DNA from 3 places in the Allobosea sp. 10L417 genome. Region 3 is predicted to be linked to each of the others. Evidence: riboswitches for the same ligand, from Rfam matches in the RefSeq annotation. Region 3 holds a riboswitch; each other region holds the start of a gene.
What was found. A riboswitch is a leader RNA that binds a small molecule or an ion and turns the genes downstream of it on or off. The one in region 3 is predicted to bind thiamine pyrophosphate.

Region 1: another riboswitch for thiamine pyrophosphate. It lies ahead of AC1DE3_RS12700 (LuxE/PaaK family acyltransferase); the one in region 3 lies ahead of thiO (glycine oxidase ThiO).
Region 2: another riboswitch for thiamine pyrophosphate. It lies ahead of thiC (phosphomethylpyrimidine synthase ThiC); the one in region 3 lies ahead of thiO (glycine oxidase ThiO).

Annotation. Positions count from the first base shown of each region.
Region 1 covers NZ_JBFTJP010000004.1:69,922-79,748, reverse strand. The annotation lists gene AC1DE3_RS12735 (5-methyltetrahydropteroyltriglutamate--homocysteine S-methyltransferase) at 1-1,058, shown strand, start outside; gene AC1DE3_RS12730 (catechol 2,3-dioxygenase) at 1,055-2,008, shown strand; gene AC1DE3_RS12725 (SDR family oxidoreductase) at 2,025-2,792, opposite strand; gene AC1DE3_RS12720 (ABC transporter substrate-binding protein) at 2,789-3,781, opposite strand; gene AC1DE3_RS12715 (ABC transporter permease) at 3,786-4,535, opposite strand; gene AC1DE3_RS12710 (ABC transporter ATP-binding protein) at 4,532-5,311, opposite strand; gene AC1DE3_RS12705 (acyl-CoA reductase) at 5,319-6,767, opposite strand; gene AC1DE3_RS12700 (LuxE/PaaK family acyltransferase) at 6,773-7,849, opposite strand; TPP riboswitch at 7,939-8,066, opposite strand; gene ggt (gamma-glutamyltransferase) at 8,206-9,827, shown strand, end outside.
Region 2 covers NZ_JBFTJP010000014.1:116,112-125,938, forward strand. The annotation lists gene dnaK (molecular chaperone DnaK) at 1-983, opposite strand, end outside; gene AC1DE3_RS25595 (hypothetical protein) at 1,477-2,184, shown strand; gene AC1DE3_RS25600 (linear amide C-N hydrolase) at 2,361-3,452, shown strand; gene AC1DE3_RS25605 (SphA family protein) at 3,556-4,503, opposite strand; gene AC1DE3_RS25610 (hydroxyethylthiazole kinase) at 4,650-5,408, opposite strand; gene thiC (phosphomethylpyrimidine synthase ThiC) at 5,414-7,291, opposite strand; TPP riboswitch at 7,370-7,474, opposite strand; gene AC1DE3_RS25620 (hypothetical protein) at 7,546-7,743, opposite strand; gene AC1DE3_RS25625 (OmpA family protein) at 8,186-9,271, opposite strand.
Region 3 covers NZ_JBFTJP010000002.1:388,377-398,203, forward strand. The annotation lists gene AC1DE3_RS08040 (hypothetical protein) at 94-426, shown strand; gene AC1DE3_RS08045 (DUF6538 domain-containing protein) at 567-1,670, opposite strand; tRNA gene AC1DE3_RS08050 (tRNA-Ser) at 1,776-1,866, opposite strand; TPP riboswitch at 2,064-2,165, shown strand; gene thiO (glycine oxidase ThiO) at 2,243-3,238, shown strand; gene thiS (sulfur carrier protein ThiS) at 3,222-3,419, shown strand; gene AC1DE3_RS08065 (thiazole synthase) at 3,421-4,191, shown strand; gene AC1DE3_RS08070 (thiamine phosphate synthase) at 4,206-4,814, shown strand; gene AC1DE3_RS08075 (Rdx family protein) at 4,926-5,240, opposite strand; gene AC1DE3_RS08080 (IclR family transcriptional regulator) at 5,331-6,149, opposite strand; gene AC1DE3_RS08085 (ABC transporter ATP-binding protein) at 6,324-7,373, shown strand; gene AC1DE3_RS08090 (ABC transporter permease) at 7,370-8,224, shown strand; gene AC1DE3_RS08095 (ABC transporter permease) at 8,236-9,030, shown strand; gene AC1DE3_RS08100 ((2Fe-2S)-binding protein) at 9,036-9,344, shown strand; gene AC1DE3_RS08105 (FAD/NAD(P)-dependent oxidoreductase) at 9,341-9,827, shown strand, end outside.

The sequences.
Region 1 (9,827 bases), on a different contig from region 3:
TGCGCAGCGCGCCGGTGAAGGATGCCCGCGCCAAGGTCGCCGCCGGCGAAATGGACAAGGCCGAGCTGACCCGGATCGAGGACGAGGAGATCAAGACACTCGTCCGCAAGCAGGAGGAGATCGGGCTGCAGGCGGTGACCGACGGCGAGTACCGCCGCGCCTTCTGGCACTTCGACTTCCTCGACGGCCTGACCGGCGTCACGACCTACGAGACCGACGCAGGCATCCAGTTCAAGGGCGTCGCGACCAAGGGGCATGGCATCCGCGTCACCGGCAAGCTCGACTTCCCGGCGGATCACCCGCATCTGGCTCATTTCAAGTTCCTGGCCTCGGTCACCAGCCGCGTGCCGAAGATGACCATTCCGAGCCCGTCCATGCTGCACTATCGCGGCGGGCGGAAGGCGGTCGATCCGTCCGTCTATCTCAGGATGGAGGATTATTACGAAGACCTCGCCAAGGCCTACGCCAAGGCGATCAAGGCCTTCTACGACGCCGGCTGTCGCTATCTGCAGCTCGACGACACCAGCCTGTCCTATTTCTGCGATCCCGAGCAGAGGAAGATGCTGGCTGAGCGCGGCGACGATCCCGACAAGCTGATCTTCATCTATCGCGACGTGCTCAATGCCGCGCTGAAGGCGAAGCCGGCCGACATGCAGATCACCACGCACACCTGCCGCGGCAACTTCAAATCGACCTTCATCGCCTCGGGCGGCTATGAGCCGGTGGCCGATCTCGTCTTCAACCAGATCGATGTCGACGGCTATTTCATGGAGTGGGACGACGACCGCTCCGGCGGATTCGAGCCGCTGCGCTTCCTGCCGAAGGGCGACAAGCAGGTCGTCCTCGGCCTCGTCACCTCGAAATTCGGCGAGATCGAGAGCAAGGACAACCTCAAGCGCCGTATCGAGGAAGCCGCCAAGTTCGCGCCGCTTGAGCAGCTCTGCCTGTCGCCGCAATGCGGCTTCGCCTCGACCGAGGAAGGCAATGTGCTGGCCGAGGACGAGCAATGGGCCAAGCTCTCGCGCATCCTCGACGTTGCCAAGGAAGTCTGGGGATGAGCAGCGAACCCTGTTTCGACATCGCCCATCTCGGCCATGTCGAGCTCTTCACCGATAAGCCCGAGGCGAGCCTCGACTTCTTCGTCAATGTCTTCGGGCTGACGGAGAGCGGGCGTGAGGGTAATTCGGTTTATCTGCGCGCCTGGGACGATTACGAGTTCCACACGCTGAAGCTCACGGCGTCGAAAACGACCGGCGTCGGCCATATCGGCTACCGCACCTCGAGCGAGGCGGCGCTGCGGCGCCGCGTTGCAGCGATCGAGGCGATGGGCGCCGGCATCGGCTGGAGCGAGGGCGATCTCGGCCATGGACGGGCCTATCGCTTCCGAGACCCCGACGGCCACATTTTCGAGATCTATTTCGACACCAACAAATATGTCGCGCCCGACAATGAGCGGCCGGCGCTGAAGAATCAGGCGCAGCGCAATCATGGTCGCGGCTGCGCCGTGCGCCGGCTCGACCACCTGAACCTGCTGGCGCAGGATGTCGCGGTGATCCGCGACTTCATGCCGAAGGCGCTGGGCAGCCGCATCACCGAGCAGATCGTGCTGGATTCGGGGGAAGTCGGCGGCTGCTGGTTCACCGTCAACAACAAGAGCTACGACATCGCCTATACGCGCGACCACACCAAGGCGCAGGGGCGCTTCCATCACGTCACCTATGCGGTGGACCAGCGCGAGCACATCCTGGAAGCGGCCGATCTCTTTCTGGAGAATGGCGTCTTCATCGAGACCGGGCCGCACAAGCACGCGGTGCAGCAGACCTTCTTCCTCTATGTCTACGAGCCCGCCGGCAACCGCGTCGAGATCGCCAATGCCGGGGCGCGGCTGATTCTCGATCCCGACTGGCAGACTGTGACCTGGACCGAGACCGAGCGGAAGAAGGGACAGGCCTGGGGGCTCAAGACGATCGAGAGCTTCCATACGCACGGCACGCCGCCGGCGGCGTAGCCCGGGCGGTCTCCGTTCAGGCCATCACCAGCCCGCCGTCGACATGCAGCGTCTGGCCGGTGACGAAGCCGCTCCAGACGCTGGCGAGGAAGAGCACGGGGCCGGCGATATCGGCGGGCGTCGCGATCCGGCGCAAAGGCGTCTGGGCGATCAGCATCTCGCGCACCTCCTCCGGTGTCGTCTCGCTCGCCTGCGTCGGGTAGACCAGCCCCGGAGCGACGCAGTTCACCCGGATGCCGAGCGGGCCAAGCTCTGCCGCGAGGTTGCGGCTGAAGCCGATGAGCGCCGCCTTGGCGGTGGTGTAGTCGTGATAGGGAATGCTCGGCCGCGTCACCAGATCGCTCGCGACATTGACGATGCTGGCACCGCTGCGGCGCTGGAGCAGCGGCAGCATCGCCCGGCTGACCGTGTAGGCCGCCTTCACTGCACCCTCGAACTGCTGGCCATAGGCCTCCCAGGGCATCTCCCAAAAGCGAGCGCGATTGTCCGGGTCGAAGCGATAGGGCGCGAAGGCATTGTTGACGACGACGTCGAGCCGCCCGACCTCCTCCGCAATGCGCGCGGCCATGGCGGAGACCGCTTCCGGGGCGGTGACGTCGGTTGCGATGGCGAGCGCCTCGCCGCCAAGTGCGCGGCACTCGGCTGCGACGGCTTCGGCCGCCGCCTCGTTCGTCCGGTAGTTGACGACGACGATCCCGCCTTCGGCAGCGAAAGCCCTGGCGATTGCCGCGCCGATCCCGCGGCTCGCGCCAGTGACGAGGATGGCTCGGTCGCGGAATTTCACGGCGCGCCGTCCTTCAGCGGGAGGAGATCGCTCTTTACGATTTGGTTCATGTCGAGCGGGCGGGCGATCAGGCCGAGGCTGCGGAAGGTATCGGCGCCCTTCTGCAGGGCATCGAGATCGAAGCGGCCGAGACCCTCGCGCTCCGTCATCGGCGAGACGCTGGAGAGGTTGCGCAGCTTGATGATCTCGAGATTGACCGCTTCGTCGCGGCCGTTGATGGCGCGGGTGACGGCGAGGCGCGCGGCCTCTTCGGGCTTCGCGATCATCCAGGCGGCGGAGTCGCGATAGGCGGCGAGGAAGCGCTTCAGCAGCGGCTTGTTCTGCTCGTAGAAGGCTTCCTTCACCACGAAGATGTCGCTGGGAAGGTTGAGCTGGTCGCGGACTTCGATGACATCCGCCTCGCCCAGTCCCTTGGCGCGGGCAACGAGCAGGCCGGTATCGGTCGCGGCGGTGGCATCGACCTGCCCCTGCATCAGCGGCGCGAAATTGAGCAGGCCGGTCGGCTGGATGGTGACGTCCTTCTCGCCGAGACCAACCTGATGCAGCAGCACGAGCAGGTTCTGATAGGTGCCGCTGGCGAGGCTGTAAACGCCGATGCGCTTGCCCTTGAGATCGGCGGCGCTGCGGATGCCACTGGTTTTCAGCGCGACGACGTTGAAGACGTTCTGCGGATAGATGTTGTAGATCGCGACGAGCTTCTCGCCCTTGTCGAGCGCGATGTAGAGCGAGGCGGGGTCGGTGAAGGCGATATCGGCCTGCCCCGTCAGCATGTTCTGGATCGCCGCGCCGCCGCCATTGCCGGGCACATAGTCGAGCGCGATTCCCCTGGCCTTGAAGAAGCCCTTGTCCGGCTCGGCCAGCAGGTTGGTGATCTCGCTGATCGGCTGGCTCCAGCCGGCGACGGTGACCTTGTCCAGCTGCTGCGCCATGGCGGGGGCGGCGATGAGGCACGACAGGGCAAGAGCAAGGAAGGCGCGGCGGATTGGCATGGATCTAGCCTTTCGAGAAACGGTGCAGGACGCGGCGCTCGATGAGGCGGACGGCCTCGTAGAGCAGCATGCCCAGCGCGGTGATGACGATGAAGAGCGCGAAGATCAGGCTCGAATCCATCACGCTCTGCGCGGCGATGATCGAGGCGCCCAAGCCGGTGCGCCCGCCGATGAACTCGCCGACCACGGCGCCGACAAGCGCGAGCACGACAGCGACGCGCAGGCCCGCCATGATGACGGGAAGGGCAGCGGGCAGCTTGAGGCGCAGCAGGGTCTGGAGGCGGCTCGCGCGGAGCATGCGGAAGAGTTCGCGCTTGGCCGGATCGACCTCGCTCACGCCGGTCAGCGTGTTCTCCATTAGCGGGAAGAAGCAGATCAGCGCGGTGATGACGATCGTCGGCGTCATGCCGAAGCCGAACCAGATGATGAAGAGGGGCCCGAGCGCGAGCTTGGGCACGAGCTGGCTCGCCAGCACATAGGGGCGCAGCAGGCGGCTGAGCGCCGGCACTTCCGCCAGAATGATGCCGACACCGAGCCCGATGACGGCGCCGATGCCAAGGCCGAGCGCCATCTCCGCGGCCGTGACGGCAAGATGAGGCCAGAGCCGGCCGGTGGCGATCTCGCTCCAGAGCGTCGCGAGCACGGCGGAGGGGGGCGGGAGGACGAGCGCCGACAAGCCGCCGAGCCGGCACCAGATCTCCCAGCCCCCGAGCAGGGCGAGCAGCAGCAGGAGGGAGGGCAGGCGCGCGGTCATGCAGCCGGCCTCCGGCTCGTTGCGGCCGTCGCCTCGCCATCCATGGCGTCGCGCAGCTCATGGCAGGAGGCGGCGAATCCGGGAGCGTAGCGCATGTCGCGGTGGCGCGGGCGGGGCAACTCGATGCGGCGCGCATGGGTCAGGCTGCCAGCGGCCATCACCGCGACCTTGTCGCCGAGATAGACGGCCTCGCCGATGTCATGGGTGACGAAGAGCGCGGTGGTGCCGTTGAGTGCGCAGAGCCGCAGCAGGTCATCCTGCAATTCCTCGCGCGTCAGTGCGTCGAGCGCGGCGAAGGGTTCGTCGAGCAGCAGCAGATCGGGATTGTCGACCAGCGCACGGGCGACAGCGACGCGGCTCTGCTGGCCGCCCGAGAGTTCGGAGGGCCGGCGCGCGGCGAAATCCACCAGACCGATGCGGGCAAGCAAATCGAGTGCCGCGTCACGGTCGGCTCCCGTCGGCCGGCGCTTCAGCGAAATCGGCAGCAGCACGTTGTCGAGGGCGCTCAGCCAGTCGAGCAGCGTCGGGGCCTGGAAGACGAAACCGGCGCGGGCGCTCGGGCCATGCAGCGCCTCGCCGCCGATGCGGATGGCGCCTTCGCTCGGCATGAGCAGGCCGGCCGCGAGCTTCAGCAGCGTGGTCTTGCCGCAGCCGCTGCGACCCAGCAGGCAATGGATCTCGCCGCGCGGGATCGCCCAGTCGACGCCGTCGACGACCGCGGAACCTGCCGCGCCATAACGATAGCGGACCTGTTTGATTGTGACGAAATCGGACATGGCAGGGTCAGTCGACATAGGGCGCGAACCCCTCTGCCGCCGCTTCCGTCGATTGCTCGATCTCGGTGAAGGTGGCGAGGTCGAGCAGGCTGAAGCGCCCGTCATGATGCCAGCCGGCTTCCGGTGCGGTCATCCGGCCCAGCGGGGCGATGCGGCTGATGCCGACTTCGCCCAATTGCTCCGCGAGCCGGAACAGCCTCTCGGGGGCTGCGGCGGCGCCCGCCGTTTGCAGGAAGCTGCGATAGGGCGCGACGAGGGCGGGGACGTCATCGAGGCTTTCGACCGAGACCAGCTCGAGCGTGCGGTTCAGGCCGGTCGGGTTCAGGGCTTCCGGCGCATCGACATGAACCACGCTCCAGCCATCGCTGGGCTCGCCGAGGAGTTCCGCAGTGCCTTCCAGCGCGCGCATCTCCTGTGCGCCGCGCCATGCGGCGATGGAAGAGGCTTCGCCTTGCGAAAGCGCGCGGCGGGGGTGGCGGGAGGCGAGGGCGGCGAGTTCGTGCGCGACGTAGCGCGCGAATTCGGCGGGGCTGACGCGTCCACCGCGCTCGACGAAGAGCATTTGCGGCGAATAGCAGCCCTGCTGCTCGTAGCGTGCGACGTCATGGGCGGCGAGCCGGGCCAGGGCCGGAGCCTTGCGGCTGTCGAGCGCTTCGCGCGCGATCACGCCGAAGCCGATCTTGTGGCCATGCGGCAGGAAGCGGGTCGTGATCGGCAGTTTCGCACGCAGTGCCGCGAGCGTGTCGTTGCCGCCATAGGCCATGACGGTGTCGGCCGCGCGCAGGAACGCCGGTTCGGCAGCCGCTTTGCCGCCCTTCCACCAGACGATGGCGAGGCATTCGCCGAGTTCCGGGTCGATTTCGGCGAGGAGGCCCGCGAACCAACCGGCCGTCAGCGGCTCGGCCGAAGCGAGCTTGCCGACGCTGCCGGCCTTGACCAGCAATCCGCAGATCAGGCTCCAGAGCGAGAGCGCCGGGACGTTGCCGGCCCAGACATGCAGCAGGAGCTCTGGGCCATGGGCGCGCAGGTAACCGCCCTTGGCCGTCGGCTGGAAGCCGTCGAGCATGGCGGGATTGGCGAAATCCTCGGCCAGGAAGCGCAGGAGCTGCGGGCGCCGGAAGGTCTTGAGATAGCCGGTCAGGCCGAGCCGGACCGTCTCGCGGTCATAGCCGGTGACGATCGGTAGAAGGTGCTCGGCCTTGCGCCGTAGCGGGTGCTGTCGGTCGAGCAGGCGCGCGACGGCGGCGTCGATCGCCGCGACGATGCGCGCCGTGTCCATCCGCTTCAGCCGGGCGCGGGCATTGTTGCGCACATGCTCGCAGAGCGTCGCAGCCTGAGCCTCGTCGAGTTCCGGCAGCGCGACCGAGACGCTCTCGCCCCAGGCGCTGTGGCCGACCTCGCGCCAGCGCAGTGCCTCACGGCTCAGGCCCGGCAGATGGCCCGCATGCTCGATCACGTCCGTCAGCCCCGCGCCGCGGCGAGGAACTCCGCCACAGCGACCGAGCAGCCCTTCGAGGCCTCGCCATCGACACGGCCGAGCAGCTTGAAGCCTCCCGGCACGATCTCGCCGGCATCCTCGGTCAGGATCGCCGCGACGCAGTTGAAATGGGCGAGGTCGTGATGGACGATCACGCCGCGCTCGCCCTCCGGCAAATCCGCTCCGCTCAGCGGATCGACGACGCGGCTGCGGATCCAGTGCGGGCCGGATTTCACCGACGGGCAGACCGCATTGCCGTCGTCGTAGAGCTGCGAGCTCAGCTCGGTCATGCCGTACATGTTGATGCAGGATGAGCGCGGCACGCCGAAGGCGGCGGCGAGCCCGTCATAGAATTCGTCCGGCGTAAGTTCGCGCGACTGGCCCTTGAAGCCGCCGGTGTCGAGGATGAGGCTGCCTTCCGGCAGAGCAAACCGCAGGCCGCGTGCCGCGAGCTCATCCATCAGTGGCACGAAGGAATAGCTCGCGCCGAGCAGGGCATAGGGCTCGCCGCTGGCCTCGGCCTGCGCGAGCGCCGGCAGTAAACGATCCAGATCGAGACCGGCGGCGCCAATGAAGACCTGGGAATCGGGCGTTCCGCATTCGCGCCGGGCGAGCCCGAGATAATGCCCGAGCGAGGAATTCGGCAGCGCCGTCTCATCTGGGAAGAGGATGCCCATGCGGATGCGCTCGCGGCCAAGCATGAAACGCGCGCGGAAATTCACCAGCATCGAGCGCTTCCAGACGGCGAGCGTCGGGTGGTAGCTGCGGCCGCGCACGCCCTGTGTTGTGCCGCTCGTCATGAAGACATGGCTTGACGCCTCCGGCGGGCTGCAGCTCAGCGTCAGGTCCTTGAAGGCGGTGATCGGCACGGCCGGGATGTCGCGCCAGCGCTTCACCGAAAGCGGCGTGCGGCCGCGCTGCAAGCAGAAGCGCTTGTAGGGCTCGTTGTTGCGGAACTGATAGGCGAAGACCTTCAGCGCCATCGCCTCGAACTCGGCTTCCGACGCGTCGGGAAGCGCGATGAACGCCAGCAGCGCCTCGATGATCTCGGCTTGCGTCACTGCGGCCCACTCCGTTCGGACGCTCGCGGCCAAGCCGGGAGCGTCGATCGCAAAAGGATCACGGGCGCAAGCTGGAATCAGGGCCTTGGATGGCCGCATGTCCCGCATCCCTACGCCGGTATGATCCGGATCAGGTTCGGAGGGTCACCGCGTTGCCGGTCTCAAGAGCCAGCCGGCGGAATCTCAGCCTCCTAGCGAGGCCCCCCTGGGAACAGGGTTTAGGTGGGGCTTCGGGCCATGGCTTGTCAAGCGTTGCCGGCGCAAGGCCAGGTTGGAGCCGACTCGAAATCCTGACATGGCGCGCATGCCGAAGAAGAGGCTCGACGCCGGCCTTCAAAACCGTTTCTGTGCCGGCCATGAACCTTTCCGCGCCGCCGCCCCGCATCGCCTCCTTCACCTGCGAGAAGAAGCCGGCCACCGGCTCGCGCGGGATGGTCGTCACCAATCATCCGCTCGCCTCGGCGGCGGGCGCGCAGATGCTGCTCGCCGGCGGCAATGCGATCGATGCGGCGGTGGCGTCGCTGTTCGCGCTGACGGTGGCCGAGCCGATGATGGTCGGCATTCTCGGCGGTGGCCTGAGTCATATCCGCCTCGCGGACGGCCGCCATGTCGTGATCGACAATCTCTCGACCGCGCCGGGCCACGCGACTCCGGACATGTATGACTGCCTGTCCGACGAGATCGGCAGGCAGCGCGAGACACGCGACCGCGAGAACGTGGTCGGCGCCAAGGCCGTTGCAGTGCCGGGCGCGCTCAAGGGCTGGTGCGAGGCGCTGGCGCGCTTCGGCACGCTGCCGCTGGCCGAGGTGCTGCAGCCGGCGATCGGTCTGGCGGAGCGCGGCTTCGTGGTCACGCCCTATCTTTCGAATTGCATCACCGACAACGCCGCCGATCTCGCCCGCGATCCGGGCCTCACCGCGCTCCTGCTGCCGGGCGGCCAGCCACTCCAGCCCGGCATGCGGCTGGTTCAGCCGGACTATGCCGCCAGCCTGAAGCTGATTGCGGTGGAGGGGCCGGATGCGCTCTATGGTGGGCGGCTCGGGCGGGCGCTGACCGACTACATGGCGGCCCATGGCGGGCTGATCGATCAGGCCGATCTCGCGAATTACCGCATCGAGTTGCGCGAGCCGATCCGCGGCTCCTATCGCGGCTATGAGATCATCGGCCCGCCGCCGCCCTCGTCCTCGGGCGTGCATATCGCGCAGATGCTCAACATCCTCGAAGGTTACGATATCGGTGCGCTCGGCTTCGGCTCGGCGGATGCGGTGCATCTGTTGGCCGAGGCGCTGAAGATCGCCTTCGCCGACCGGGCGGTGGCGACGGCTGATCCCGCCTTCGTCAAGGTGCCGGTCAACAGGCTGATCGACAAGGGCTATGCGGCCGAGCGGCGCGCCCTGATCGAGATCGGCCGGGCGAAGAGCTGGACGGCCGGGCTTTCGGGCGGTGAATCCGCCGACACCACCCATGTCACCGTCGCGGATGCGCAAGGCAATGTCGTCAGCGCGACGCAGACGATCAACGGGCTGTTCGGCGCCTGCGTGCAGATTCCGGGCACCGGGATGATCGCCAACAACTACATGTTCAACTTCGATCCGCATCCCGGCCGCGCGCTCTCGATCGCGCCGGGCAAGCGGGTCTTCACCTCGATGGCGCCGATGATGGCGCTGAAGGAGGGCAAGCTTGCCTTCGCGCTGGGATTGCCGGGTGCATTGCGCATCTTCCCGTCGGCGCTGCAGGCGATCGTGAACCTGATCGACCACCGCATGACGCTGCAGGAAGCGGTCGAGGCGCCGCGCGTCTGGACAGAAGGCGGCGTGCTCGAGCTCGAGGAAGCCATCCCCGAAGCGGTCGCGCAGGAGCTCGCGGCCCGCGGCCACAGGATCCTGCGTTCGCCGCGCGTCGCCGGCGGGATGAATGCCATCGCCTTCAACCCGGATGGCACGCTGACGGGCGCCGCCTGCTGGCGCGCCGATGGCAC
Region 2 (9,827 bases), on a different contig from region 3:
TGGCCCGCCGAGAGGCCGGCATCCTTGAGCGCCTTCTTGCAGGGCTCGATGGTGCGCTGGATGAGATCGTCGACCAGGCTCTCGAACTTGGCGCGCGACAGCTTGATGGCGAGGTGCTTCGGACCGGAAGCATCCGCCGTGATGTAGGGCAGGTTGATCTCGGTCTGGGCGGTGGTCGAGAGCTCGATCTTGGCCTTCTCGGCCGCTTCCTTCAGGCGCTGGAGAGCGAGCTTGTCCTTCTTCAGGTCGATGCCCTGCTCGCGCTTGAACTCGTCCGCGAGATATTCGACGAGGCGCATGTCGAAGTCCTCGCCGCCGAGGAAGGTGTCGCCGTTGGTCGACTTCACCTCGAAGACGCCGTCGCCGATCTCGAGGATCGAGACGTCGAAGGTGCCGCCGCCGAGGTCATAGACCGCGATGGTGCCGGCGGACTTCTTCTCAAGCCCGTAGGCGAGCGCAGCCGCCGTCGGCTCGTTGATGATTCGGAGCACCTCAAGGCCGGCAATCTTGCCGGCATCTTTGGTGGCCTGGCGCTGGGCGTCGTTGAAATAAGCGGGAACCGTGATGACGGCCTGGGTGACGGGCTGGCCGAGATAGGCCTCCGCCGTCTCCTTCATCTTGGTGAGCGTGAAGGCCGAGATCTGCGACGGCGAATATTCCTTGCCGTCGGCGGACACCCAAGCGTCCCCGTTCGAGGCCTTGGTGATCTTGTAGGGAACGAGCTTCAGGTCCTTCTGCGTCATCGGATCGTCGTAGGTACGGCCGATGAGGCGCTTGATCGCGAAGAAGGTACGCTCCGGATTGGTGACGGCCTGGCGCTTGGCAGGCTGGCCGACAAGGCGCTCGCCATCATCCGTGATGGCGACGATGGAGGGCGTGGTGCGCGCGCCCTCGGAATTCTCGATGACCTTCGGCGTGGTGCCTTCCATCACTGCAACGCAGCTGTTGGTCGTGCCGAGGTCGATACCAATGACTTTACCCATGGATGGGATCCCTTTCGATTGAGCAGATCGCCGGCCTGCGACGCATTCACGCCGCCTGCCGGCCCATGGACCGGGTCGCCCCCGCTTCAGCGGCGAACGCTCCGGCATTCCACGTTTGACGGTGGTTAAACCGCCCCTTGGGCGCGTATATAGTGAGGGTGTTCCCGCCCTTGCAAGACAGGCGAGCCGATTAAGAAGCGGGGATCGTGGGGTTTTGGGCTGCGCCGGCGCTTTCCGCAGCGACTGTGTCCTTGCGGCCCTTGCGCGGAATTGCGCCCGCCTTCATGCAGGAAGGCCGTTCCGTTTGCGCATGGACACCATGAGCCGATCGACGCGCATCGCCCCTATGCTGGTGGCTATCTCGGCCGCGATGACGGCGCTCGCGCAGGCGCAGCCCCTGCAATTGCCGGGCGCACAGCCATTCAATGCTCCCGGCACGCAGCAGGGTGCTCCCTCTGCGCCCGGCGCGCCGGCAGCACCGCGACCACCGAGCATGCCCGCGATCAAGATCCCGACCGAGGAGGCAATCCTCGGAAAGATCCTTCACCGCAACGGCCATCACGGCGAAGCGACCTTCACGAAAACCGCCAACGGCTTCGGGATGAAGCTCGGCCTCGACGGCTTCCAGCCAGTCAATCTGGTCGAGCCCTGCTCTGTTTCCTTCGGCGACGCGCCCGTCCCGGTCACGGCGCTGGGACGGCCGGCCGGCGTGCCCCGCTACCGGCTGGAGGCGCCGATCTGCCCGATCGTCTTCGACGTCCTCGACGGCGCCGTCCTCGTCGTGGAGCCCACCGAACCTTGCGTCGTCGAGGCGGCCCAGTGCCGGATCGATCCGCGTGGCCTGTGGGGCCCGGACGCCCGAACGATCGCCGCGCAGGCAAGGGAGATCGAGCGGGCGCGCGGCACCGCCGAGCGCGCCGTCCGCGAGGGGTACCGGACCCTGACGGCCAAGTCTGACGCCGTCGAGCAGCGCTCGATCGCCCGCGAGCAGGCGGGTTTCTCCTCCGAGCGCGAAACCATCTGCCGCGATTTCCAGCGCGAGGGTCAGATGGGCTTCTGTGCGGCCCGGATCACGGAAGCCCGCGCCGCCGCGCTGCGCGTGCGGCTCGGCCTTGGCACCGAGTCCAAGCCCGCCCCCAAGCCGAAGCCGCGTCCGGCAACGCCGAAGCCGGCACCGCTGTCGCTCGCCCCGACGCAGTAGAAAGTCGGCCTGGCCCTTGCCGGCGGCGCCGGGTTCGTCGCCTGTTAGGGCTCCATTCACCAATTTTTCCGGCTCTCCTTCCGGCCCCCAGAAGGCAGCGCGCTTCTTTACGATTGCTGCGTGAGTGACCGCGTACCAAGCCCGGGCACACCGCTTTGGGGGATAGAATGCGTCTTATGAATTGGGGTTTCGCGAGAAAAGGCCTGTCGGCCCTGCTCGCCGGCCTGCTCGCCAGCGCCGCGCCGGCTCAGGCCTGCACGAATATTCTGATGATTGCGGCCGACGGCACGCCGGTTTACGGCCGCACGCTCGAATACGCGCTCCAGACACCGTCCGACGTCGTCGTCGTCCCGCGGAACTACGCCTTCGTCGGCACCCGCCCCGCCAACATGCCGGCTCCCAAGTGGAACACGCGCTATGCATTCGTCGGCGTGATGAGCTTCGGCCAGCCTTTCGTCTCCGACGGCATGAACGAGAAGGGACTCGCTGGCGGCGCCCTGTATTTCCCGGATTTCGTGGGCTACACGCCCGTGGCGCAAGCCGACCCGAACACCGCGCTCGCGCCCTGGGAATTCCTGAGCTGGGTCCTGTCGAACTTCGCTACCGTCGCTGAGGTCAAGGAAGCGCTCAACAAGGCCGTGATCGTCGACCTTCCGGCGCCGATCGTGAATTTCACGCTGCCATTCCACTTCCCGATCCACGATGCGACGGGCGCCTCGATCGTGATCGAGCCGGTGGACGGCAAACTGAAGGTCTATGACAACCCGATGGGCGTTCTGACGAACTCCCCGACCTTCGACTGGCACCTCAACAACATCCGCAACTACGTCAAGATTTCGCCCGTCGCGGCCGATCCGCTGAAGATCGGCGGCAAGACCTTCGAGCCCTTCGGGCAAGGCTCCGGCCTGCTCGGGATTCCCGGCGACCCGACGCCGCCCTCGCGCTTCATCCGCGCGCTCGGCTACGTCGCCTCGGCGAAGCAGGCTCCCGACGGCCCCCAGACCGTTCGTCTCGTCGAGCACATCATGAACAATTTCGACATCCCGGTCGGCTTCATCAACTCGGCGGCGAAGGGCGGGGAGCTCGAATATACCCAGTGGACTTCGGTCGCGGATCTCAGGGCCAAGAAGTACTATATCAAAAGCTATCAGGATCAGGTCCTGCGCATGGTCGACCTGACCAGCTTCGACCTCGACGCCAAGGCACTTCAGGTCGCGCCGTTCAAGCCGAACCCGGTGCCTCCGGCTCTTCAGTTCGCGAAGCCGTAATGCCGAAGCTGCCCGCTCTCCCCTTCGAGAGCGGGCATTTTCTTCTCCGGGCCACCCAAGGACCGAGAGAACCAAGCCCGCATCACGCGGGCTTCTTTTTGCGTCAGGGAGAGGTCGTCAGCGGCAACGAGACCGTGAGCAGGCCGACGGTTCCGCGCGCGCGGTTCTCGACGGCGAACTCGCGCAGAACCTTGATGCGGGTAGAGATCGGCGTCTTTCCAATCGTGAAATTATAGGCCAGCGTGCCGCCGAGCGCGGTCACGCGGCCCTTATAGGCACCGAGCTGCGCGCCCGCTCCGCTGTCACCGGTGACCTGCTGATAGTGATAGCCGATCACTCCGGCGGAAAGCGCGCTGGTCAACGCTTTCGAGGCGGCCCATTCCAAGTGAAACTCGGTGCCCGTCCGGTAGTCCGTGGCCGGATTAGTGCCGTTGAACGTCACCCCGGCGATGCCTGAGAGATCGATGCCGGTTTCCGGATCGAACCAGGTGAGGGCGCCGGACAGATCCGTGGCCCAGCGGTGAAAGGCAAGATTGGCCAGTTCCCCGTTGCGGTACTCGCCCGCAGGCGCGTTCACCATGACGGTTGCATTCCAATGGAACTTGCCGGCATGCCAGCCGAGAATCGTCGAGAATACGGGATCGCCGACCATCGTGGCCTTGTCGCGCAAATTGGAGCCGACAAGGCGGTTCGTTTGCGGCGAATCGTATTCGACACCGGCCGCGACCCGGACGCGGCCGACAGGCAGAGTGGCCCCGAAGGCGAGATTGCCCCCGGCGAGTTCCCAGGGCGTCACCCACGTTCCGCTCAGGAAATCGGCCCGTGCCTGACTCCGCACACCGGCAACGAAGCGACCGCCGGAAGGCAATGACTTCCGGGCGTCGAGCTTGGCGTCGTAGCTGTAGGTGTCGCTCTCGAAATAGACCCCGGGAGGCGGCAGATAGCCAGCCATCGCGCCACGGCCGCCGAGCAGATAGAAGCCCGTGCCGTTCTCGGCCGCCCGGACATCCTCCGGCAGCCCGACGCAGCCGGCGGCCAGACCAAGGGCCATCAGGGCGACAAGCCGAAAGGGCCTGTGCGATTGCCCGCAGGCTTCGTTACGCATCATGTTGTCTGTTGCCCCCCGGCGCGGCCGTCGCCAGCCGGGCGAATCAGCCATGCGACCCTAGGATGCCTGCGGGCGGCGGTGAATCCCGGCTACATCATGTCTTTCATGTGTGACATTCGCGCCATACGTGCTTGCAGCATTCCGGCCTCGAGGCCAGCGACCGCATCGATCAGTTCGACGGCAAAGCTGCCGGGGCCATGGCAACGCTCGGCTGCGATTTCGCCCGCGATGCCGTAGGCCGTCAGCGCCGCAGCCGCTGCAATCACGGGATCGGGCTCGACCGCGAGGCAGGCAGCCACCAGCGCGCTTGAAGCGCAGCCCAGTCCGGTTACCCGGCTCATCAGCGGATGCCCGAAGGCCACGGAGAGCTTGCCGGAAGGACCGTCGATCGCGTCGACAGCCCCTGTCGTCGCGCGCGTGACGCCGGGGGAGCGCTCCAGCAGCCAGGCCAAGGCCGCCATCTCGGCGGCGTTGCCACGCACGACGACGCCCGGCAGCCGCAAAACGTCCTCGGCCAGCCGCAGCCGCAGGGGCGACAGCTCGACGAAGACCGGGTCGAGCACCAGCGGAATGCCGCGTTCGCGCGCCACAGCGACGAGCTTCGGGATCGCGCGCTCGCCCTCAGGGCTGATCGTGCCCAGATTGATCAGGATCGCGCTTGCCCCGGCCGCGACCGCCGCAACCTCCTCGGGATGACCAGCCATCGAGGGCACGGCCCCGAAGGCGAGCAGCATGTTGGCGGTGACGTTCTGCGCTACGGTATTGGTCAGGCAATGGATGCGCGGGCGGCGCTCGGACACCCGCGCGAGGATCGACGCGACCTTGGCCGCGTCGAGGCTGTCGTTCATGCCGCTCATTCGGCCGCAGGTAGATAGATGCTGCCACCCTTGTCGAGGAATTCCTTCGACTTCGCCGCCATGCCTTCAGCAGCCATGGCCTCGAGACTTGCCCTCTCATTGTCGCTCATCGCGAGAACCTCAGCGCGCAGGTCCTGCGTGATCTTCATCGAGCAGAATTTCGGCCCGCACATCGAGCAGAAATGCGCGACCTTGTGGGCATCCTTCGGCAGCGTCTCGTCGTGGAACTCGCGCGCCGTGTCGGGGTCGAGCGCCAGGTTGAACTGGTCCTCCCAGCGGAAGTCGAAGCGGGCGCGGGAGACCGCGTCGTCCCTGATCTTCGCCGCCGGGTGGCCCTTGGCGAGATCGGCGGCATGGGCGGCGATGCGATAGGTGATGACGCCGGTCTTGACGTCGTCACGGTTCGGCAAGCCGAGATGCTCCTTGGGCGTGACGTAGCAGAGCATAGCGCAGCCATACCAGCCGATCATCGCCGCGCCGATGCCAGAGGTGATGTGGTCATAACCCGGCGCGATGTCGGTGGTCAGCGGTCCGAGCGTGTAGAAGGGCGCCTCGCCGCATTCGCGCAGCTGCTTGTCCATATTCTCCTTGATCTTGTGCATCGGCACATGGCCGGGGCCCTCGATCATGACCTGGCAGCCCTTCTTCCAGGCGACCTGAGTCAGCTCGCCCAGCGTCTCCAGCTCGGCGAACTGGGCGCGGTCATTGGCGTCGGCGATCGAGCCCGGACGCAGGCCGTCACCGAGCGAGAACGAGACGTCGTATTTGCGCATGATGTCGCAGATCTCGTCGAAGCGCTCGTAGAGGAAGCTTTCCTTGTGATGCGCCAGGCACCAGCGCGCCATGATCGAGCCGCCGCGCGAGACGATGCCGGTCACACGGCTGGCCGTCAGCGGGACATAGGGAAGGCGAACGCCGGCATGGATGGTGAAGTAGTCGACGCCCTGCTCCGCCTGCTCGATGAGGGTGTCCTTGAACACCTCCCAGTCGAGCTTGATCGGATCGCCGCCGACCTTCTCCAGCGCCTGATAGATCGGCACCGTGCCGATCGGCACCGGCGAATTTCTGAGTATCCAGGAGCGGATGTTGTGGATGTTGCGGCCGGTGGAGAGGTCCATCACCGTGTCGGCACCCCAGCGGATCGCCCAGACCAGCTTCTCGACCTCCTCGGCGGCACCCGAAGTCACGGCCGAATTGCCGATATTGGCGTTGATCTTGACCAGGAAGTTGCGGCCGATCGCCATCGGCTCCAGCTCGGGGTGGTTGATGTTGGCCGGGATGATGGCCCGGCCGCGCGCGATCTCCTCGCGGACGAATTCGGGCGTGACGAATTCCGGAACGACAGCGCCGAAGCTCTCGCCGTCGGCATGGCGCTCCCTGGCGCCTTCCATCATGGCGGCGCGGCCGAGATTCTCGCGATGGGCGACATAGATCATCTCGGGCGTGACGATGCCGGCCTTGGCGAACTCGTATTGCGTCGCCATCTGGCCGGGCTTCGCCTCGAGGATCGGGCGCTCGGCCGGGCAGGCCGGCACGAGCTGCGCTTCGCTGATATGGCCGTTATCGGCGGCGGTGACGGCGCGGCCGGGCACGGTCTGGAAGCCGCGGGCATCGAGCCAAGCGCGGCGCGGCTGCGTCAGGCCGGCATTCAGGTCGATCCTGGCGTCGGTCTCGGTATAGGGGCCGGACGGGTCGTAGATGCGCACCGGCGGCTCGGCATCGGTCGTCAGCACGACCTCGCGGAAGGGCACGCGCATCTCGGGATGCTCGGGCGCGGCGACATAGATTTTGCGCGAGCCGATGATCGGGCCGGTCGTCACGCTTTGCGGCGCGGTCTTGACGCTGTTCTTCTGGGGTTTTGCGTGGGCATTCATGAGGATCTCCTCCTTGCGACAGGTCAGGAGATCCGGGTTTGAAAGCGGTACAGTCGCTGTCTGCGGACAAGGCTCGGCCCTGTGCACGCGTTCCAGTCCCTCCGCCGGTATGACCCGGATCAGGTTCGACGGGTTCGGCTTCGGAAGCCATCTCAGCCCTTGCGGGCACCCCTCGGAACAGAGGCGAGGTTAGGCGCAGAGAAGTCGCTTGGCAACGGCCTCAGCGACAAACGATCGAAGCTGGGGAAAGGAGATCAGGCGGTGCGGTCGACGAGGCCGCCCTGACCGGCCGGGAGCGTCGCCTGCGTCTGCTCGACGCTCTGCTGGAGCATGGTGACGAGGCTTTGGTCAGCCTGCGCGTTCTGCTTGAGCATCTCGACCGACAGCGCCTGCTGCGTCGAGGCGGCCTGCATCGTGACGATGCTGCGGGAAACGGAGGCTGCGTCGCTCATGCCGGCGACGCTAATGCGCCCGCCTTGCCAAATCCTGAACGACCTTCAGGGCCTGATGATCGACGGCACCGAGCGCGCATCGGCGGGTCGCGACTCGGCTGCGGCGGACCAGCCTGCGCCCTGTCATAGCGCTGCTCACGCCTGTCGGCGCGAGGCCGCATACCGCGTTCCCCTGCCGGCGGCCGCACGGCCTCATCCGCACGCGGCGCCACCGGCACGCCTGGAGCAGGCTGTTTCTCGGCAGGCGGAGCATTCTGAGCCCATGTCGGAAACGGCGCGAACGAACCGGCAAGCACCAGACCTGCCATCGCCAGAGCGGACATCTTCATGGCTGCATCTCCCATCAGCGCCTCCTCCGGAAGAGAAACCGCTGTGGGGGTGCGGGGTTCCCCACACCCCCACAGCGAACGGGGCTGCTCAACGGGCAGCCCCGTTCGAGAGGTCAGCGGTTCTGGCCGGTCAGCAGCGGCGTGATGCGCCGCAGCGTCACACGCCGGTTTTCGCGGGATGCCCCTTGCGTCTGCACCTTCAGATACTGCTCGCCATAGCCCTGGGTGGTCAGGTTTTCCGGCGGGATCTGGAAGTCGCGCGTCAGGATCTCCCCGACCGACTGGGCCCTGCGATCCGAGAGCGAGAGATTGTCGACATCGGCACCAACCGCGTCGGTGTGGCCCTCGACGAGGAAGACCTCGTTCGGCGAGCCTTGCAGCACGCGCCGGATCGAATCCGCGATCACTGCGAGGCGCTGCGCCTGGTCGGGCGTGACCTGCCAGGAGCCGGTCTCGAAGTTGATCGTGTCGATATCGACGCTGCGCATGCGGGCGCGCAGATCCGGCGAATAGCGGACCTCGTCCAGCGTGTAACGGCGCGGGATCGCGGCGATCGGCGGCGCCATGATCGTCTCGTAGATCAACGCCTCGTCGGCCTGGTCGGCATCGACGATATAGCGCTCGCGCGGGATCGGCAGCGGCGGCGGCGGCAGCACGACGATATCGTCGGCGAAGCGCCCCGGGCGATCGCGCAGGGTATTGTCGATGATCACCACCTCGCGGTCGTCGCGATCGATGCGGGTGCGGCGGATCAGCCGGCCCTCCTCGTCGGTGACGGTGACGATGCGCGTGCCGTCGGGCCGCTCGAACACGGTCCGCATCTCGCCGTCGCGGCGCTCGGAACGGCCTTGCCAGCCGAGATCGCGGAAGCGCTGGTCCTCATCGCGGCGGATGATGGCCCGGCCGTCATCGTCGCGGATGATGGTGCGGCCGGGCTCGCGGATGACGGTAACGTCACCCTCGCGCCGTTCCTCGCGCCGCGCCCGGATGTCGTCGAAGCGCTGCGCTCCCTGAACGGCCATGATGCCGCCGATCGCGCCGACACCGAGGCCGATCGCACCGGCCACACCCGGCGAGATGCCGCCGCGACGGCCTTCGCGCTGCGGCGGCTGGCTGGGGAAGACCCCGCCAGACGGCGGCTGCGCGGGAGCCGTGCCGGGCTGCGTCGGTGCGACACCGGGCTGCGCCGGAGCCGGCACCCCAGGAGCGGCTGCCGGAGGCACGCCCGGAGCGGGGCGTGCGGGCTGAGCGGGCGCCAGCCCCGCGGGCGGCGTGCCCGGGGGCGGCGTCGGAGACGCGGCGCCGGGTTGGGTCGGAGCCGGAGCGATCGGAGCCGTGGCCGGAGGTATTGCCGGGCGCAGCGGCTGTGCCGGAACTGCGCCGGCCGGCGGAGACGGAGCTGTAACGCCCGGCTGCGCCGGAGCGCCGGGAGCGGCGCCGGGCTGCGGCGCTGCGCCCAGCGGGCGCTGGGACGGAGCCGCAGACGGCGGAACAGCCGGCCCACCGCGCGGAACCGCGGAGGGCGGCGCGCCGGCGCCGGGCTGAGCGGGTGTGCCGGGAGCAGCGGAAGGTGGAGCTCCGGGCGGACGCGGCTGCCCTCCGGGAGCCGAGGGAACCGCACCTGGCTGCGGAGCAGGCGCTGGAGGACGAGCCTGAGGCGGCGCAGCAGAGGGGGGCACAGCAGGGCCGCCGCGCGGCACGGCCGAAGGCGGCGCGCCGGGCCGGGCCGGCGCCGGGGGAGCTGCTTGCGGTCGC
Region 3 (9,827 bases):
CTCCGATGATCTGGCGGAGAACCGGGCAATCTAGGCTCAGGACCTGCCAATTTGGATCGATCTGTGATTCACGGTGTCCGGGAGGATGCTGTGATGGATGATTTTTTTCTGCTGTGCGAGCGTCAGATGGCGCAGATGGAGGCGTATTTTCCGCTCTCGCATGGCGTGCCACGGGTGGATGACCGGCGCGTGGTGAGCGGCATCGTCTACGTGATCCGCAACGCCATTGACGCGGTTGTGCGCGAGGCGGTTGCCGGTGTGATCCTTTGCAGCCTCCTTGCTGCCGTTAGCGTCTCGATAGAGCTTGCAAGGAAGCGAGCCGACAGTTTCGGCAATCAGGCGCACGGCCTGAAGAACTGCGGGAACCTTGAGGGCGGTATGCGCAGTAACCGAAACACCAGAAGCAGTCGGCAGCGCGCCGAATAGCTCAGCCACGACGGGATCAGAAAGGGGAATCGACTTCCTCTCAAATCCGAAACGAAGCGACTTCTTTACGCTGCCGACTAACTCGCGGAACACAACTCGACCTTCACCAACTCAACGGCGAAGATTCTGACACATGAATGTCAGTTCATCAAGATCGAAAGCCTATAATAGGTATAATATCCTATATAATTTTCCGATGTGCGCATGCCGCTATAGAGCGCGATGAGCATCGCCCAACGCTTTTCAGTTAGCTTCGGCGACGGATCGAACAGGGGCGCGGCGAGTATCTTCTGGAGGTCGGCTTCGCGAAAATAGTCGCGGTCCTCGTCAGGATCGCGATTGCTCTGATCGACGCGGACGCCCTTCGCGGGGGTGTCGGGAATGACGCTGTTGTTGACGCACCACGTCAGCATGGCGCTGAGCCGGGATAGCCACTTGTCATTGATGGTTGTGGCGTTGAGCGTCGGGAAGGGCTCCTTGCGAGCCTTGTTCGACCGGATCGCTTCGGGGAGCGTCTTGTCGGGGAAGCGCTTCGTATAGTTCGCAGAGGTTTCGAGCAGGGCGTTCTTGTAGGCCAGCACGTCCTGCCGGGTGATCCGATAGGCCGGCTTCGCCTCGGCGACAGTCGAGGGGAGTTCCGTCGCCGGGATCAGCATTGGATGCTTGGCAGGACCATCCGGCTCGCCACGGTCGCGCCGGTTCTGGTTTTCGATCGTCTCGGCTTTCACGCCGGCGAGCATCCGCGCGAGCGTTCGCCATTCCTCGGTGCCCTTGACCGGAACGGGGCTGCCATCATTCGCGAACTCGTCAACGGCCCATTGGATTAGGGCGGCAAGCTCGTCATCTTCAGCGCCACCGCTCGCCGCCCTCTTAAGCGCGTAAAAGTAGGTCGGGCGGAACATCGCCGCGTGTGCCGGATCATAGCCGGTCGGCAGGCTCCGGGCCGCATCGTCCTGTTCAAGCTCCCGGCCATAGTGGGCGAGGGCCATCTGCCGAACGCTCATGGGGCGGCGGCGGGACGGTGCGGCAGGGTTGAGGGCTGTCACGCGGTCGCGGGCCTGATCAAGTTCCATCTGCATGCGATGGATCGCAGAAGAGAGCAGGCGAATCGCGACGGTGCGGTCGGCCCCCAAGGGCTCAGTCAGTTCCCGCTTACCTACGATCGGGCGAAGCGGAGCGGGCACCGTTAGCCGAGCATAGTATCGGCCATTCCGGGGGAGCAGGTTCCTGATTTTGCCGGCCATCGTGCCCTCTGCCAGAGCGATTTTGTAGCAAGATTTGTAGCAGAGGTATGTGAAAAGCCGTTGGGGAACAACGCTTTTTCAGGACACTCAAGGGCTTAGGGGAAATGGCGGAGACGGAGGGATTCGAACCCTCGATACCCTTGTGGGGTATGCTCATTTAGCAAACGAGTGCCTTCAGCCTCTCGGCCACGTCTCCGGCGAGAGGCTCTATGCCCGATTGCAGAGGCCTTTGACAAGTCTCGCCGACAACTTCCTTCGCGCGACCTGTGTATTCGCGCGGGCGCACCTCCCGATCACTCCCGTGCGAAGGGCGTGGTCGGGAGGTGCGAGGCCGCCGCAACGGAGCCTTGCGCCGGCTCCGCTTGCTCCCCGGCGGCGCTGCCATTAAATTGACGCTGTCCGTTGGGGTGCCGAAAGGCTGAGAGGCGTGGCTCGCGCCAACCCATCGCACCTGATCCGGGTAATGCCGGCGAAGGGAACGGTCTTCGGCTCGCAGACACCTCGCTCGCGCCTCAGGCCGCTGCCTTCCCGGAAGCAGGGAAAGCATGACGCCAGAACGTCCTCACTCAGTCCTGACAGCCGCTGTGGTCGGCGCTGGCGTCGTCGGTCTGGCCTGTGCCACCGAGTTGCTGGCGCGGGGTGTGCAGGTCGTCCTGCATGAACGCGGCCCGCGTATCGGCGCCGAAGCCTGTTCCTGGTATGCCGGCGGCATGCTCGCGCCCTGGTGCGAGGGCGAGAGCGCCGAAGAACCGGTGATTCGGCTCGGGCAGCAGGCGGCCGATTGGTGGGAGCGCCATGCCGGCGGCGTCGCTCGCAACGGCACGCTCGTGGTTGCGCCGAGCCGGGACCGTTCGGAGCTGCGCCGCTTCGGTCAGCGCACCGACCATTTCGAGGAGATCGACAGCGAGGCCATCGCCGGGCTGGAGCCCGATCTCGCCGGCCGCTTCTCGCGCGGCCTGTTCTTCTCCGCCGAGGCGCATCTCGATCCGCGCCAAGCCATAGCAGCCCTGGCCGAACGCCTCGTCGCAAATGGGGCCGCCCTTCATTTCGGCAGTACGGTCGAGCCGGCCGATCTCGATGCCGATATCGTCCTCGACTGCCGCGGGCTGGCGGCGCGCGATGTCCTGCCCGATTTGCGCGGAGTCAAGGGCGAGATGCTGCTCCTCCGGAGCGACGAGATCCAGCTGTCGCGGCCCGTCCGGCTGCTGCATCCGCGCATCCCGCTCTATATCGTGCCCCGCGCAGACGGCCTCTTCATGGTTGGCGCGACGATGATCGAGAGCAGCGAGCGCAGCCGCATCTCCGCCCGCGCCATGCTGGAGCTGCTCGGCGCGGCCTATGCGCTGCATCCCGCCTTCGGCGAAGCGGAGGTCGTCGAGATCGGCACCGATGCCCGCCCGGCCTTTCCCGACAACCTGCCGCGGCTGACGCGCCGCGGCCGCGTGATCCATGTCAACGGGCTCTATCGCCACGGTTTCCTGCTCAGCCCCGCCATGGCGCGGATGGCGGCGGAGGCCGTGCTGAACCCGCAAGCAACACCGGAGATGCTGCATGACCTTGCTGCTTAACGGCGCGCCGCAGGAGATCGCGGCGAAGACGCTGGCCGAGGCGCTGGCCGAGCTCGGCTTTGCCGACCGCATCGTTGCGACGGCGGTGAATGGAGACTTCGTGGCGGCGCGCAAGCGGGCTGACGTCGCCTTGAGCGAGGGCGACCGCATCGAGATCGTCGCACCGATGCAGGGAGGCTGAGATGGCATCCTTCTATGGCTTCGCGCCGCAGAACCCGCTTTTCCTCGGCACGGCGCAATATCCGTCGCCCGCCATCCTGGCCGAGGCGGTGAAGCGCTCGGGCGCCGAGGTCGTCACCGTCTCGCTGCGCCGGGAATCGGCCGGCGGTGCCGGTCAGGCCTTCTGGGCGCTGATCCGCGAGCTCGGCGTCAGGGTGCTGCCGAATACGGCGGGCTGCCACACCGTCAAGGAAGCCGTCACCACCGCGCAGATGGCGCGCGAGGTCTTCGGGACCGACTGGATCAAGCTCGAGGTGATCGGCGAGGACGACACGCTGCAGCCGGACGTGATCGCGCTGGTCCAGGCGGCCCGCATCCTTGCCGATGACGGTTTCAAGGTCTTTCCCTACACCACGGAGGACCTCGTCGTCGGCGGGCGCCTCCTCGATGCCGGCTGCGAGGTGCTGATGCCCTGGGGCGCGCCGATCGGATCGGGCAGGGGACTCAACAACCCCTACGGCCTGCGCAGCATGCGCCAGCACTTCCCCGACATTCCGCTCGTCGTCGATGCCGGCATCGGCCTGCCCTCCCACGCCGCGCAGGCGATGGAGATGGGCTATGACGGCATCCTGCTCAACACCGCCGTCGCGAAGGCGGGCGATCCGGCCGCGATGGCAGAGGCTTTCGCGCTTGCCATCCGTGCCGGCCGCCAGTCCTTCGCCGCGCAGCCGATCGAAGCGCGCGACATGGCCGCTCCTTCCACCCCCGTCATGGGCAAAGCCTTCCTGGCCTGAAAGTCTGCTCTCGCATGAAGCTCGATCCGTTCTACCCCATCTTCGAAAGCGCCGACTGGCTGGAGCGGATGCTGCCGCTCGGCGTCAAGCTGGTGCAACTGCGCGTCAAGGATCGTTCCGAGATCGAAGTCGCACGCGAGATCGCGCGGGCGAAGACGCTCTGCGCCGCGGCCGGCTGCGTGCTTGTCGTCAACGATTACTGGAAGCTCGCCATCGCCGAGGGCTGCGACTTCATCCATCTCGGCCAGGAGGATCTCGACGAGGCCGATCTCGATGCGATCCGTAAGGCGGGGCTCAGGCTCGGCATCAGCAGCCATGACGAGCCCGAGCTGGAACGCGCGCTGGCGGCAAAGCCCGATTATGTCGCGCTCGGTCCGGTTTATCCGACGATTCTGAAGCAGATGCGCTTCGGCCCGCAGGGGCTGGAGCGGCTGGGCGAATGGAAGCGCCGTATCGGCGATCTGCCGCTGGTCGGCATCGGCGGCATCTCGCTGGAGCGCGCGCCTGGGGTCTTCGAGGCCGGCGCCGACATCGTCGCAGCTGTGACCGACATCACGCTGAATGCCGATCCCGAGGGGCGCCTGAAGGCCTGGGTCGCGGCGACGCGCGGGCGCCTCGCCTGACAGGCGTCATTCTCGGGCGGAGCGAACCGCAGACCCGAGAATCGCATGACAAGAAGGCGCTGGTGTCCGAGATGGTTGGGTCAGGCCCGACCATGACGGCGAGGCAGCGCTTCAGCTCTCCGCCTCCGCCGACATCGTGTGGCCGTCGACATGGCCGAGGCTGCGCTCGGGGTCGAGCCGGTCGCGCACGCGCTGCTTCAGCACCTTGGAATCCGGGAAGCCGCCATCGGCCTTGCGGTCCCAGATCAATTCGCCGTCGTAATGAATCTGGAAGATCCCGCCGGTGCGCGGGATCAACGCAACCTCGCCGAGGTCCTGCCCGAAGGTCGAGAGCAGCTCCTGGCCGAGCCAGGCCGAGCGCAGCATCCAGTTGCACATCGAACAATAGGTGATGGCGATGCGGGGGGCGGGCTTGGTCTGGGTCATGACAGGCTACCATCCGAGAGGAGTTCGCCCCGACATCCCGCTTCCATCGCCGCGATGCAAGCCTGAAAGCCGCATGGCGGCCCGGCGCCGTCAGCCCGCCAGCGTGCTCAGGCTGCGTGAGGGATAGCGCAGTGCGACGTCGAAGGGATTGAGCTTGGCGCCCAGCGCCTCCGCCTCGCTGCGTAGCATGGCGATGACGTTCGGCAGCCGGTCCTCGCGCAGCCGCTCGGCGAGGGTGCCGACGCTGAGCGCCGCGACGACGCGCCCCCGCGCATCGAAGACCGGCACGGCAACGCCGGCCATGCCAGGGATGAGGCCGGTGTTGAGATTGACCGAGCCTTGCGCACGGGCCGTCGCGATGGCGTTCCGCAACGCGGCCTCATCGAAGAAGCCGCGATCGAGCAGGCGGGGCATGTTGAAGCGGATCACTGCCTCGCGCTCGTCCTCCGGCAGATGGGCCAGCATGGCGAGGCTGCCCTGGCCGATGCCGAGCGGCACCTTGCCTCCGATGTCCCCGGTGAAGGAGCGGATCGGGAAGGGGCCCTCGATCCGGTCGAGGCAAACCGCGTCATAGCCGTTGCGGACGAGCAGGAAGATCGTGTCGCTCAGCGTCGCCGAGAGCCGCAGCAGCGCGGGCCGGGCGAGCTCGCGCAGGCCACCGGCCTGTCCGGCGCGGGCGGCGATCACGAAGAAATCGAGCGCGAGCCGGTAGCGCTTGCCGCCCGCCGCCTGTTCGACGAAGCCCTCCGCCATCAGGTCGCGCAGCGCGCGATGCGCCGTCGGCTGGCCGCAGCCGGCAGCCTCCGCGATGTCCTTCAGCCGCATGCCGTCGCCAGCGCCCTTCGACAGGATGCGCAACAGCCCCAGCGCGCGGCGAAGCGAGGAAACGGGTTCGTCGACAGCTTGCATTTGAGAAAATCAGATGAGACATGGAGCAATAAAAATTCTACATAGAGAAATTTTGTCAACATAAATTCTCTAATGCGGAATTGAAGATTGACGAATTTGTGTCGTCTCCCTTTGCTTGGAGCCATCGCAGTCCGGCTTTTCCGGCGAACGGAAAGCCTGCCGATCGAGGTGTTCATGGGCTTCCTGACGCTGCAATCGCTGAGCAAGGTCTTCGGCGACTTCACCGCCGTCAGGGATGTCGATCTCAGCGTCGCCAAGGGCGAGTTCGTCTCGCTGCTTGGCCCTTCCGGCTGTGGCAAGACGACGACGCTGCAGATGATCGCGGGGCTGGTCGAGCCGACCAAGGGCGCGATCACCCTCGACGGACGCGACATCACCCGCGAGAAGCCGAGCCGCCGCGGTCTCGGAATCGTCTTCCAGAGCTATGCGCTCTTTCCGCATATGACGGTGGCTGAGAACGTCGCCTTCGGCTTGGAGATGCGCAAGGTCGCCAAGGCCGAGCGCGACCGGCGCGTCAAGGAGATCCTCGGCCTCGTCCATCTCGCGCCTTTTGCCGAGCGCTATCCGCGTCAGCTCTCGGGCGGCCAGCGCCAGCGCGTCGCCATCGCCCGCGCGCTCGTCATCGAGCCGCCGGTGCTGCTGCTCGACGAGCCGCTCTCCAATCTCGATGCCAAGTTGCGCGAGGAGATGCAGTTCGAATTGCGCCGCATCCAGCGCAGCGTCGGCACGACCACGATCATGGTCACGCACGACCAGGCCGAGGCGCTCTCGATCAGCGACCGCGTCGTGGTGATGGAGCAGGGGCGCATGACGCAGATCGACGCGCCCTATCGCCTCTACGAGCGCCCGGCGACGGCCTTCATCTCCTCCTTCGTCGGCAAGATGAACCGCATCGATGCGGTCTGGCGCGCGGGCAGGGCCGAGGCCGGCGGCGTCGCGCTGCCCAGCGAGGCGGCGAGCCTGCCCGATGGTTCTGCGGCTATCCTGACGCTGCGGCCCGAGAAGATCCTGCTCAAGCCGGCCGGCCAGGGTTTATTGGACGGGAGGGTCACCAGCCGCTTCTTCCTCGGCAGCTATTGGCTCCTCAATGTCGAGACGCCGGTCGGGCCGATCCTGGTCTCGGCGCCGAACCAGGGTGGCGAGCCGGCTGGCGAAGGCGAAAGCGTTGCGCTCCACTGGCAGCCGGACAGTGCCGTCGTCGCGACTGCGGGAGCGGCGGCATGACCGGGCAGCGCGGTCTGGCACCATGGCTGCTCGTCTCGCCGGCGACGCTGCTGTTCCTCGGATTGGTGGTCCTGCCGCTCATCCTGACTGTGATCCTGTCCTTCCATGCCTATGATCACACCACGGGCATCCAGGACAGCTTCACCCTCAAGCATTACCTGACCGTCGCATCCGACGATTATTACCTCACGATCTTCTGGCGCACGCTTCGCCTGGCTGCGCTGACGACGCTGATCTGCGCCGTGATCGGCGCACCCGAGGCCTATGTGTTGGCGCGCATGGGCGATCCCTGGCGCTCGATCTTCCTGCTCGTCATCATCGGCCCACTGCTCGTCTCGGTGGTGGTCCGCGCCTTCGGCTGGAGCATGCTGCTCGGTTCCGCCGGCCTGCTGAACCAGGCGCTACAGTCGCTGGGCCTGAATCCCGTCCGGCTGCTCTACACCGAGACCGCGATCGTGATCGCGCTCGTCCACGTCATGCTGCCGTTCATGGTCATCCCGGTCTGGACGTCTCTGCAGAAGCTCGACCCGATGGTCGAGGCCGCGGCCTGGAGCCTCGGCGCCTCGCGCTTCACGGCGCTGCGCCGGATCGTGCTGCCGCAGGTCTCGCTCGGCATGCTCTCCGGCAGCCTGATCGTTTTTGGTCTCTCGGCCAGCGCCTTCGCCATTCCCGGCCTGCTCGGCGGCCGGCGCCTCAAGATGGCGGCGACGCTGGTCTATGACGAATACATGTCCGAGCTGAACTGGCCGCTGGGCGCCGCGATCGCGATCATCGTGCTCGCCGCCAACCTCGTCATCATGCTGGGCTACAACCGTCTCGTCGAGACGCGCGCCCGCCGGGCTCTGGGCTGAGGGGACGCGCCATGCATCGCAACGGTCCCGTCGCGCTTCTCTTCCACGGCCTCGTCGTCTCCTTCGTGCTGGCGCCGCTCGTCGTCGTCTGCCTCGTCGCCTTCACACCGGAGAACACGCTCTCGATCCCGACCACGAGCTTCTCGCTGCGCTGGTTCGAGGCGATCTTCAAACACCCCGATTTCGTGCCGTCCTTCCACAACAGCTTGTGGCTGGCGACGCTGGCCGCGACGCTCTCCGTCGCGCTCGCGGTGCCCGCCGCGCTCGCCATCGACCGCTACCATTTCCCCGGCCGCGATGCGTTGAACGGGCTCTTCCTCTCGCCGCTGATCATTCCGCATCTGGTGTTGGGCGTCGCCTTCCTGCGTCTCTTCGCCCTGATCGGCGCGACTGGCTCCTTCGCCTGGCTAGTCGTCACCCATGTCATCGTGGTCACGCCCTATGTGATGCGCCTGGTCATGGCGGGGCTGTCGGGCATGGACCGCAGCGCCGAGCAGGCGGCGATGACGCTTGGCGCCTCGCATTGGACGGTGTTCCGGCGCATCACCGCGCCGATGATCCTGCCCGGCATCACCGGTGGCTGGCTGCTCGCCTTCATCAACAGCTTCGACGAACTGACCATGTCGATCTTCGTCACCTCGCCGCAGACGGTAACGCTGCCGGTGCGGATGTACATGTACGCGACGGAGTCGATCGACCCGATGATGGCGGCGGTTTCGGCCCTGATGATCGCGCTGACGGCTGGCGCCATGTTGATCCTCGACCGCGCCTTCGGGCTCGACAAGATCCTCGTCGGTCAGAAGTGATCGCCATGTCTTCGAACCAGAAGCAGCCGCTGCTCCATCGCATCACCCGCAAGGATCATGCAGCCATCGCCTTCACCCTTGATGGCGAGCCCTGCGAGGGCCGGGCCGGCGACACCCTGCTGAGTGCGATCCTGAACCGCGTCGACAGCCTGCGCCGCACCGAGTTCAGCGGTGAGCCGCGCGCCGGCTTCTGTCAGATGGGCGCCTGCCAGGATTGCTGGGTCACCACCGAGACGGGCGAGCGCCTGCGCGCCTGCACGACGCCGTTGCAGCCGGGAATGCGGATCGTGACCGGCGTCGGGAGGGCGGCATGAGCACGCGTCCGCAACCCCTGATCATCGGCGCTGGGCCAGCCGGCATTCGGGCCGCCGAGGCGCTGGTCGCCGCCGGCCTGCGCCCGCTGGTGGTGGACGAGGCGCCTGCCTGCGGCGGCCAGATCTATCGGCAGCGCCTTGTGCAGGATGGCCGCTCGACCAAGGACCTTTACGGCTCCGAGGCAGGCAAGGCCGGGCGGCTTCACGCCGCCTTCGCCGCGCTCGACGGCAAAATCGACTACTGGCCGCAGGCACTGCTCTGGAACCTGCGCGACGGCACCGCCGACATCGCAGTTGCCGGCGTGACCCGCCGGGCCACCTATGACGGACTGGTCCTCGCGACCGGCGCCACCGACCGTGTCCTCCCGATCCCCGGCTGGACGCTGCCCGGCGTCTTCACACTCGGCGGCTCGCAGGTCGCACTCAAGGCGCAGGGTTGCGCGATTGGCAGCCGCATCGTCTTCGCCGGCTCCGGCCCGCTGC